Regions from separate parts of the Neobacillus sp. PS2-9 genome, predicted to be linked through region 2. Evidence: riboswitches for the same ligand, from Rfam matches in the RefSeq annotation. Region 2 holds a riboswitch; the other holds the start of a gene.
What was found. A riboswitch is a leader RNA that binds a small molecule or an ion and turns the genes downstream of it on or off. The one in region 2 is predicted to bind lysine.
Positions count from the first base shown of each region.

Region 1: it holds a riboswitch for lysine, as region 2 does, so the genes downstream of both, RCG25_RS07110 (aspartate kinase) here and dapA (4-hydroxy-tetrahydrodipicolinate synthase) in region 2, are expected to answer to the same signal.

Region 1 is NZ_CP133269.1:1,446,472-1,451,948, reverse strand. It holds gene sdhA (succinate dehydrogenase flavoprotein subunit) at 1-1,088, opposite strand, end outside; gene RCG25_RS07120 (succinate dehydrogenase cytochrome b558 subunit) at 1,143-1,754, opposite strand; gene RCG25_RS07115 (YslB family protein) at 2,200-2,658, shown strand; gene RCG25_RS07110 (aspartate kinase) at 2,707-3,921, opposite strand; lysine riboswitch at 4,037-4,214, opposite strand; gene uvrC (excinuclease ABC subunit UvrC) at 4,285-5,477, opposite strand, start outside.
Region 2 is NZ_CP133269.1:2,285,904-2,291,380, reverse strand. It holds gene RCG25_RS11535 (LLM class flavin-dependent oxidoreductase) at 1-105, opposite strand, end outside; gene RCG25_RS11530 (hypothetical protein) at 271-417, opposite strand; gene RCG25_RS11525 (hypothetical protein) at 453-587, opposite strand; gene RCG25_RS11520 (ring-cleaving dioxygenase) at 825-1,808, shown strand; gene RCG25_RS11515 (GNAT family N-acetyltransferase) at 1,875-2,345, opposite strand; lysine riboswitch at 2,528-2,707, shown strand; gene dapA (4-hydroxy-tetrahydrodipicolinate synthase) at 2,829-3,719, shown strand; gene RCG25_RS11505 (S1 domain-containing RNA-binding protein) at 3,831-4,274, shown strand; gene RCG25_RS11500 (glucose-1-phosphate adenylyltransferase) at 4,350-5,477, opposite strand, start outside.

The DNA.
Region 1 (5,477 bases), 840 kb from region 2:
TCATAATCAACCCATAGTCCACCCATTGAGTAGTGAACAGCTGGGAAAATCTTCATTGGGACTTTACGTGGATTATCTCCCATGAACTTTTCATAAATTTCAATGATTCCGCCCAGTTTTACGTCTAACTCATGTGGATCCTTATGAGATAAGTCAAGGAAAACCATGTTTTCGCCGTTAATTCCAAGTTTCTGGCTAACGCAAACATCAAAGATTTCACGTGTCGCAATATCACGTGGAACAAGGTTTCCATAAGCCGGATATTTTTCTTCTAGGAAATACCAAGGTTTTCCGTCTTTGTACGTCCAAATACGACCACCTTCACCACGAGCGGACTCACTCATTAAACGAAGCTTATCATCACCAGGAATAGCAGTTGGATGAATTTGAATCATTTCTCCGTTTGCATAAGATGCACCCTGTTGATAAACAATAGAAGCAGCGGAGCCTGTATTTATTACAGAGTTTGTTGACTTACCGAAAATAATACCAGGTCCACCGGTTGCCATAATGACTGCATCCGCGGCAAATGATTTAATTTCCATTGTTTTTAAGTCCTGAGCAACAATCCCACGGCAAACGCCTTCATCGTCAACGACCGCACCAAGGAATTCCCAGCCTTCATATTTTGTAACTAATCCGTCCACTTCGTGGCGGCGAACTTGCTCATCTAATGCATATAACAATTGCTGACCAGTTGTCGCACCAGCAAAAGCTGTACGGTGATGTTGTGTTCCTCCAAAACGGCGGAAGTCTAAAAGACCCTCTGGTGTACGGTTAAACATAACACCCATCCGGTCAAATAAATTGATAATACCAGGTGCTGCATCACACATGGCTTTAACTGGCGGCTGATTCGCTAAAAAGTCTCCGCCATAAATCGTATCGTCAAAGTGAATCCACGGGGAATCCCCTTCACCTTTTGTGTTTACTGCTCCATTAATACCGCCTTGGGCACAAACAGAGTGAGAACGTTTAACCGGAACAAGAGAAAAAAGCTCTACCGGAGTTCCTGATTCTGCAGCCTTGATGGTAGCCATTAAGCCAGCTAAGCCGCCGCCGACTACGATCACTTTACCTTTACTCATTCGTGACTCACTCCCTTAATCCAAAAAATACTATATTTTCCGACCTTAAAATGATTATTGAACAAATGCGATAAGTGTTTGAATTCCAATAAAAGAAAGAACAATAAAAACACCAACGGTCACGTATGTAGAAATAACTTGTGAGCGAGGTGATACTGTGATCCCCCAACTAACAAAGAAGGACCAAAGTCCGTTTGCAAAGTGGAAAATAGCCGAAAGGATTCCCACTAAATAGAAAACAAACATAAATGGTGATGAAAGAATATTATGCATCATATCATAGGATACTTCCGCACCAAACGCCGCTGCTACACGTGTTTGCCAAACGTGCCACGTAATAAAGATGAGCGTGATTACGCCTGATACACGTTGAAGCATGAACATCCAGTTCCTAAAGAAACCAAATCTTTTTACATTACTTTTAGCGGTAAAAGCAATATAAAGTCCATAGATTGCATGAAAAAGCAATGGTAAATAAATAATTACAGTTTCTAAGACAATGCGGAATGGTAGACTTCCCATAAAGCCTGCAGCCTTGTTGAAAGACTCTGGACCTCCAGTGATAAAATGGTTGACTACAAGATGCTGTGTAAGAAACACTCCAATCGGAATGACCCCTAGCAGCGAATGTAATCTGCGATTAGCAAACTCTCGATTCCCCGCCATACATTTACCCCCCTTAATTTTTAAAAAATGATGTTAAGCTCTTTCTTCTATGTACCCCTTAAAGAAACTTAACCCAATACTACTGTGACAATAATGTGACATGTCCATTTTACTCCCATCGACATAGAGCGTCAAGAAAACGGATACACAAACTTTATCAAAAAATAAAATTTTTAAAATATATTGATATTATAATAGGATAGTACCTTTTCTAGAAAAAAAGCTGCTTCAGCCACCCACACAACCCATATTATTACATTTAATTACCAACATCTTACGGTTGGTATTTCCCCTTAAACGGATAAGATAATTATGATGATAAATAAGATAAGATATTCCAAAATAATATATCATTCACAAAAGGATTTATTCACATTTTCAGCAATTCAGTACTGAAAAATAAATCAAATTGTATATAATAGAATGATAGAAAGAGGGGAAGCTTGTGAAAGAAAGTACAGCCGTTAATCAACATTTTGATAATGAAGAGCCAGAACCAAGAACCATTTCAATGTTTGGGTATGAAATCATTAGGGAATACCTTTTGCCAGAAATCCTAGGCAAAGACACTCCTGAAATCTTATACTGGGCAGGAAAACGTCTTGCACGAAAGTTCCCATTACCTGACCACGAAACATTAGTTGAATTTTTTACTAATGCTTCTTGGGGACAGCTTGAAATAATAAAAGAGACGAAAAATGAAATCGAATTCGAACTAGTAAGCCCACTCATTGTTTCTCGTGTAAAATCAAAAGCAGAACACTTCTTCCAACTCGAAGCCGGCTTCCTTGCCCAACAAATTGAACTACAAAAAGAAGTGATTGCAGAAGCGTTTGAACACCCTGTAAAAAAAGCAAACAAAGTCCAATTTACTGTTAAATGGGATCGGAAAGATCTAATTTAATATCGGAAAGAGGCTGACTCACATTCCAACGAGTCAGCCTCTTCTTTGTTAATTTCCAAGCTCAAATGCACGGTGGAGGAGTTCAACTGCTTTTAACATATTCTTCTCTTCTAACACAGCAGACACTTTAATTTCAGAGGTGCTGACCATTTTGATTTGGATGCCATTTGAAGCAAGAACTTCAAACATTTTCGCAGCCACACCCGGATTAGAAATCATGCCTGAACCCACAATAGAAACCTTTGCCAGTTTATTCTCTGCATCAAGTTGTTCATAGCCAAGTACAGCTTTATTGTCTTCTAATACCTTTAATGTCTCTAACAAATCATCGGTATGTATGGAGAAAGATAAATTAGCCGTTCCTCCTTCTGTTGTGCTTTGAATAATAATATCAACGTTAATGTGATTTTGAGCAAGAGTAGTAAAAATCGTTGATAGGCTGGTTAAGGAATTGGTTAACCCCAAAACGGTAACCTTTGTAATATCATCTTCAAACGCGACACCACGTACAACTAAATTTTGTTCCATTGTTGCTTCCCCCTCAATGACTGTTCCTTCGATTTTCTCCATGCTTGAACGGACTTCAAGTCTTACTTGATAATTTTTAGCAAATTCTACCGCTCTTGGATGCAGTACACCTGCACCGAGATTGGCAAGCTCCAGCATTTCGTCATAGGAAACGGATAATAACTTACGGGCCTCTTTCACATATCTTGGATCTGTTGTAAATACACCTGTTACATCCGTGTAAATATCACATTTATCTGCTTTTAACGCCGCTGCTAATGCAACCGCTGTCGTATCAGAACCCCCTCGACCAAGAGTGGTGATTTCCCCATCTTCAGTTATTCCTTGGAATCCTGCTACAATAACAACCTTGCCTTCTGTAAGTTGGTTTTTAATGGATTCTGTCTTGATCGTTGAAATTCGTGCGTTTCCATGGACAGGTTCTGTTACAATTCCCGCTTGCCAGCCTGTATAGGAAACCGCTGGTAGACCTTGTTGATTTAAAGCCATAGATAATAAGGCAATGGTTACCTGCTCGCCTGTCGAAAGGAGCATATCCATTTCCCGTTTATTAGGTTGATTGGAAATTTCCTTCGCTAGACCAACAAGCTTGTCCGTGGATTTTCCCATAGCAGAAACAACGACAACAACGTTATTGCCTCTCTCTGTTTCATCTTTTACACAGGCTGCTACATTTAAAATTCTTTCTACACTGCCAACGGAGGTTCCCCCGAATTTTTGTACAACTAAGCCCATCATTTCCCCTTCTTTCAGTTATGCTCTACCTATTTTGCTACAAAACATAAATAAAAAAGCAATGAGAGGCATCTCATTGCTTTTTGAACACGAAAAATAAATTCCTGTACAAATAACGTAAGATAGCTCTCCAAGACCTGCGTCTTGACAATCCGGCATTTATTCAATACAGGACCAGCAAAGAAAGAAATGAGACTTTCTTTACTTCGGCGAACATCCCCTTTCATGATTCTTCCTTGAAGCTCATCCTTCTCAGAATCATTACTCTTGAAGCTCGCACCTCTACCTTCACTTTAGTACTATAAAGTGATAGTAATTTAAATTTTCACTAATTATAGCATGGTCAATTTATTCTGACAATAACTATTCTTGAAGTTTTTTCATTAACTCTTCTGCCACATTTGATGGAATACCCATGTCGGTAAATTCCTCCAGACTGGCTTCCTTCATTTTTTTTACAGAACCAAACTGTTTAAGCAATAGTTTTTTGCGTTTCTCCCCAATCCCCGGGATATCATCCAACAATGATTGAAAGGCGCTCTTTCCACGTATTTGGCGGTGAAAGGTAATGGCAAAGCGGTGAACCTCATCTTGAATACGTTGCAGTAAATAAAACTCCTGGCTGTTCCGTTCAAGTGGAACAATTTCTAACGGATTGCCGTATAACAATTGCGATGTACGGTGTTTTTCATCCTTTACAAGACCCGATAGTGGGATATCTAATCCTAATTCATTTTCTAAAACATCCCTTACCGTTTCTACATGTCCTTTTCCACCATCAATAATAATAAGGTCCGGTAGAGGAAGATTTTCTTTTAAGGCTCTCGAGTATCTTCTTCTAGTTACTTCCCTCATCGATTCATAATCATCCGGTCCCTTTACAGACTTGATTTTATACTTGCGATATTCTCTCTTATTCGCTTTCCCATCCGTAAACACAACCATCGCTGAAACAGGATCTGTCCCTTGTATATTAGAGTTATCGAAAGACTCAATCCGATGGGGTGTATAAATTCCAAGAAGCTTTCCGAGGTTTTCTACTGCCTTAATAGTTCGTTCTTCATCCTTCTCAATTAATGAAAACTTTTCATTTAGGGCAATTTTTGCATTTTTGATTGCAAGGTTAACAAGCTCCTTCTTTTGTCCCTTTTTCGGTTGAAGAACCTTCACTTCTAAGAGCTGTGCAGTCATATTCAAATCAATTTCATCTTGGATCAGGATTTCCTTTGGCTTAAAGTGATTGGCTTTTTGATAAAATTGTCCTAAAAACGTAAGGATTTCTTCCTCTGGCTCATTGTAGATGGGAAACATGGAAACATCCCGCTCAATCAGCTTTCCTTGACGGACAAAAAAGACCTGTACACACATCCAGCCTTTGTCAACAGCATAACCAAACACATCCCGGTCCGTGAAATCCGTCATGGTAATTTTTTGCTTTTCCATGATGGTTTCAATGTGGACGATTTTATCACGGAACTCTTTTGCTCTTTCAAAATCCAATTCTTCTGCTGCTGCCGTCATTTTTTCGGTTAGTTCTTTTTTTATTTCCTTATATC
Region 2 (5,477 bases):
TGCTTGGGCAAGGTCCACCATTGAATTAATCGCTTCTTTCGATGTTTGACCCTCCCGAATCGGAGCTAAATTTAGAACAGAAACTGGTATTTGAATTGATGCCATATTAAATTTGTCCTTTCATTTTGAAAATATATTACTATACTATCAATTGGAGCACAGTAAACAAACTTAAATGCTTACTATCCATGAAAAAGAGGAGGTCATCCCCCCTCTTACATTTTTCCTTGAATTATTAAAAGTTACGTTACAAAATATTTTTTCTAAAGACTATTTACCTTTGTTGCTACTTTGCTGATGTATAGCTACATGTTTTGGCCGTTCGGGGTACGCGCCTTTACCATCATCAGGCCCAGTAAGGTCATTTCTTTGATCCAAGACTTTCCCCGTATACTCTATTGGATGTTTACCAGACATTTCTATCACCTCATATTATTTTCGTTTCTAGTCCTCTAACTCTTCTTTCCTTGAAACTTCATTTTCATTTCTGCTTCACTCATATTTGGATTTTTTCTTGGTGTACTTTTATTTAGTGCTTTTTTTAATTCGACAGTTGCATCATCGTTTGTATTATACTTTCCGTCCATGTGGCTCCCTCCTTTTTGATATTTATTATTAAACGGAATCAACATGTTCATTCCTTTATTAGAGGTTTTCTCTTTATTGACAACATAGAGAGAACATGATATATTTATCTCGAATTCTAGATATATTAATTAAAGGTAATTTATTCTTTCTAGGTATTTCCATCAATTCAGTAGTTATATCAATACAACTTGGCATAATATAGACATACCCAAAATGAAATAATTGGAGGGTTTAATTTGAACGGATTAAAAGGCATTCACCATGTAACAGCTATTACAAGTAGTGCAGAAAAGAATTATGACTTTTTCACCTATGTTTTAGGAATGCGCTTAGTAAAGAAAACAGTCAATCAAGATGATATTCAAACCTACCATTTATTTTTTGCTGATGATAAGGGCAGCCCAGGTACTGATATGACATTCTTTGATTTCCCAGGTATTCCAAAAGGAGTGCACGGGACGAATGAGATATCAAAAACCTCCTTCCGGGTACCTAATGATGCAGCGATAGAGTATTGGGCGGAACGATTTAATCGTTTAAATGTGAAGCACTCAGGAATAAAGGAGTTTTTTGGTAAGAAAACCTTATCCTTTGTAGATTTCGATGACCAACAATACCAATTAATTTCCGATGAAACAAATAAAGGAGTTGCCAGTGGCACTCCTTGGCAAAAGGGGCCAATCCCTTTAGAATACGCCATCACTGGATTGGGACCTATCTTTGTTCGTGTAGCCAATTTCGATTACTTTAAAGAAATGATGGAAAGAGTTCTTTTGTTTAAAGAAATTGCACAAGAGGAAGCTTTTCATTTATTTGAAGTAGGAGAAGGCGGTAACGGTGCCCAAGTAGTTGTGGAATACAATGCAGTACTGCCCCCATCCCAACAAGGCTTTGGTACTGTCCATCATGCAGCATTTCGTGTGGAGGATCGTACGGTTTTAGAAGAATGGATGACTCGGATTGAAGGCTTCGGTTTTGGTACCTCCGGTTTTGTCGACCGGTACTTTTTTGGGTCATTATATGTAAGAGTAGCACCTCAAATCTTATTTGAATTCGCTACAGATGGTCCTGGATTTATGGGAGATGAGCCATACGAAACCCTCGGAGAAAAACTATCTTTGCCCCCATTCTTAGAAACAAAACGTGGCCAAATTGAAAAAATGGTTCGTCCAATTGATACAGTTAGAAGCACAAAAGAATTAGTTAAAGAATATAATTAACACTCAATCACCAAAGGAAGCTTGAGATTCAAACCATCCTCAAGCTTCTTTTTTATATTCAAAGTCTCATCCTTTAATCATTGTTGAAAAAGAACAATTATTTGAATTAAATTCATTACTCTTAACAAATCCCATTTTTTCGTAAAGATGAATGGCCCTCTTATTAAAATTGGCCACAGTTAAGCGGATAGGAAAGTTCTTATATTTTTCTTCAATCAAGTTAAGGATAAATGTACAGTATTCATAGCCATCCCCTTTTCCTGTTTCTTCGGGATGCATTCCAAGTCCAAAATCAATAAAACCATCAACATATGCTCCAAACTGCTGGCCTGTCGGAACCTGGGCAGACTCTCCGACACAAAAAAAACCTATTAAATTTTTTTCAGCGTTAACTACAGCATAATAACTGCCATTCAATAGTTCTTGCAGGGTTTCATTAGTTAATTCATTATTATAAAAATTATATGGATGGTTATATTTCCAACCTAATACTTCTTTAGCATATTGTTTATTCATTTTGTGAGAAATTAGTTGCACTATCAAAACCACCTCTTTATTTTAATTCTTTTCACTATAATATTATATTTATAGATAAATATGGAATTATGACACTTCCCGCCTTGGCTTCTTTTCTTTTTTCTTCCAAATTCCTTGTATAATAATAGAAATTCTGTTATAGTAACAGTCAATTAAATATTTCTTACTTCAATACCATTTGAAGTGAGGATAGAGGCGCAAAAACCATGAGTACACAATTCGAGGAGAATGAGATCCAATGACCATTGTGAAAAGGGGAATTTGCCGAAGCGGAAAGAATCTCATAAATCTTGAAGCTGGTTCTGCTATTGAATAAATACAGAACTGTCATATAGGAAACTATATGGAGGGCTATCTCACGCATGGGAACAATTATTTAATCATGTTTCTAGTGCAGCAGCGAACCCTCGTTGCTGCTTTTTTGCGTTGACTATTAAGGTGCCTTCTCCGTTATAATTCTAAAAAACTATATAAAGGGTGAGAATGATGAATTTTGGCCAAGTTTTAACCGCGATGGTTACGCCGTTTGATCAGCATGGGGAAATTAATTATTTTGCAACAAAAGAACTTATTAACTATTTAATTGCGAATGGTTCTGATGGATTGGTAATTGCCGGAACTACAGGTGAATCTCCCACATTAACAACTGAAGAAAAAGTGGACCTATTTAAATTTGTAGTAGATGTGGTTGATAGCAGAGTTCCTGTCATAGCTGGAACAGGATCCAATAATACAAGAGCCTCTATTAACTTAACAAAGCAAGCTGAAGATGCTGGAGTAGACGGAATTATGCTGGTTGCTCCTTACTACAATAAACCATCTCAAGAAGGATTATATCAACACTTTAAAGCAATCGCCGAATCTACATCACTCCCAGTCATGCTATATAATATCCCAGGACGAAGTGTGATTAATATGACTGTCGAAACAATCGTCCGTTTATCCAAGATTACTAATATTGTTGCTGTCAAAGAAGCTAGTGGGAACCTTGATGCCATGTCCGACATTATTAGCCAAACTCCTAGTGACTTTACACTTTATAGTGGAGACGATGGATTGACTTTACCTGTTTTAGCGATTGGTGGAACAGGAGTGGTCTCTGTTGCATCCCATATCATTGGAAATGAAATGCAGACAATGATCAATAACTTTAAAAATGGCAATCTAAAGGAAGCCGCAGCAGCACATCGTAACCTCCTTCCAATTATAAAAGCATTGTTTGCTGCACCAAGTCCAACACCGGTAAAAGCAGCATTAAAAATGATTGGTGTTCCTGTGGGTGGTGTCCGTTTACCACTTGTCCCATTAACGGATGGAGAACAACAGACATTACAAAATAGCCTCCCAATCAATTTACTAAAGGTACACTGTTAGTAGAGAAGAAAAGTCAAAAAAAGTTAGAAAAACCTCTTCGATTGATTCTATTTCCCTTGAGAATTTGTTATAATTAAGTAGTTTTAACACTATTGAGGGGAAAAAGATTTCATGTCAGTTGAAGTAGGCAGCAAAGTCCAAGGAAAAGTAACAGGAATCACTAATTTTGGAGCATTCGTCGAATTACCTGGAGGTACAACAGGTCTAGTGCATATTAGCGAGGTTGCAGAAAGCTATGTAAAAGATATTAATGACCATCTAAAAGTAGGCGACATGGTTGAAGTTAAAGTAATTAGTGAAAAGGATGGTAAAACTGCCCTATCCATTAAAAAAGCGATAGAAAAACCTGAAACATCATCTTATTCACAACGCCCTGCACGGCAGGGAAGATCTGATAACCGTTCTAAAGACTTCCGTCCAAAAGGGAATTTTAAACCTAAAGAAACATTTGAAGATAAAGTGGCTAAGTTCTTGAAGTCTAGCGAGGAAAATTTATCTTCTCTTAAGCGCAACACAGAAACAAAACGCGGTGGTCGAGGCGGAAGACGCGGATAACATCTACGTTTAAAGAATTGTTCATATAGAAAAAGAGGTTGATCCTAAAGGGGCAACCTCTTCTTTGCATATTCCCTACGATAAAACTGATTTAACACTATTTTTAAATTGAACCTCTTCAATTGCCGGGTCAACGGTAACCTGATTACCTACTACCATTATATACTCCTCAGGTATTTTTGAGCCAATAATTACCCCTTTCTTAATCAAAGATTGACTTCCTACTACAGAATTCTCCAACCAAACATTTTCTTCAACTACGGTATGAGGTAAGATTACCGAGTTTTTTATATGTGCCCCCTTTCCAATTTTCACACCATTAAATATAACTGCCCTTTCAACTGAACCACTTATTTCGCAGCCATCACTTATTAAACTATGGTGTACTTTGGCATTCCCGTCTATAAATGAAGGTGGCTCATTATTTTCAACACTATAAATTTTCCATTCTGGAGTTTGTTGGAAAATATTTGTTTCTATATTTAAAAGATCCAAATTTGCCTCCCAAAAGCTTCTAATCGTTCCCACATCTCTCCAGTACCCTTGAAATAAGAAGGATGACAAATGAAATCCCTCGTCCAGCATGGAGGGAATAATATCCTTTCCAAAATCTCTGTGTGTAAATTCCTTTTGTTCTTCCTTAATCAAAGTGTCTTTTAGAATAGGCCAATTAAAAATGTATATTCCCATCGATATTAAATTGGTAGTGGGCTTTTGCGGTTTTTCATTAAATGCTAGAATTTTATTTGACCGCTTATCAATTTCTAGTACACCGAATTGGTGTGCACTTTCCCATGGAACTTCTATCACTGCAATGGTACAATCAGCATTTGTTTCAATGTGATGCTGCAGCATCTCTCTATAATCCATCTTATAAACTTGGTCAGCTGACAGAATGAGAATATAGTCAGGATTGTGTTGCTCGATGAATTGAAAGTTTTGATATACTGCATGTGCCGTACCCTCATACCACTCCACACCTGAACCGTCCCGTTGATATGGTGGAAGGATTATTAATCCACCATATCTGTCTGCAAGCTTCCATTGATTACATTGACCAATATGCGAATGTAATACCAGGGGCTTATATTGAGTTAAAATCCCTACAGTTTCTATCCCTGAGTTTTTGCAATTACTTAAGGCAAAGTCAATGATACGATATTTACCACCAAACGGCACAGCTGGCTTTACGATCGTTTTTGT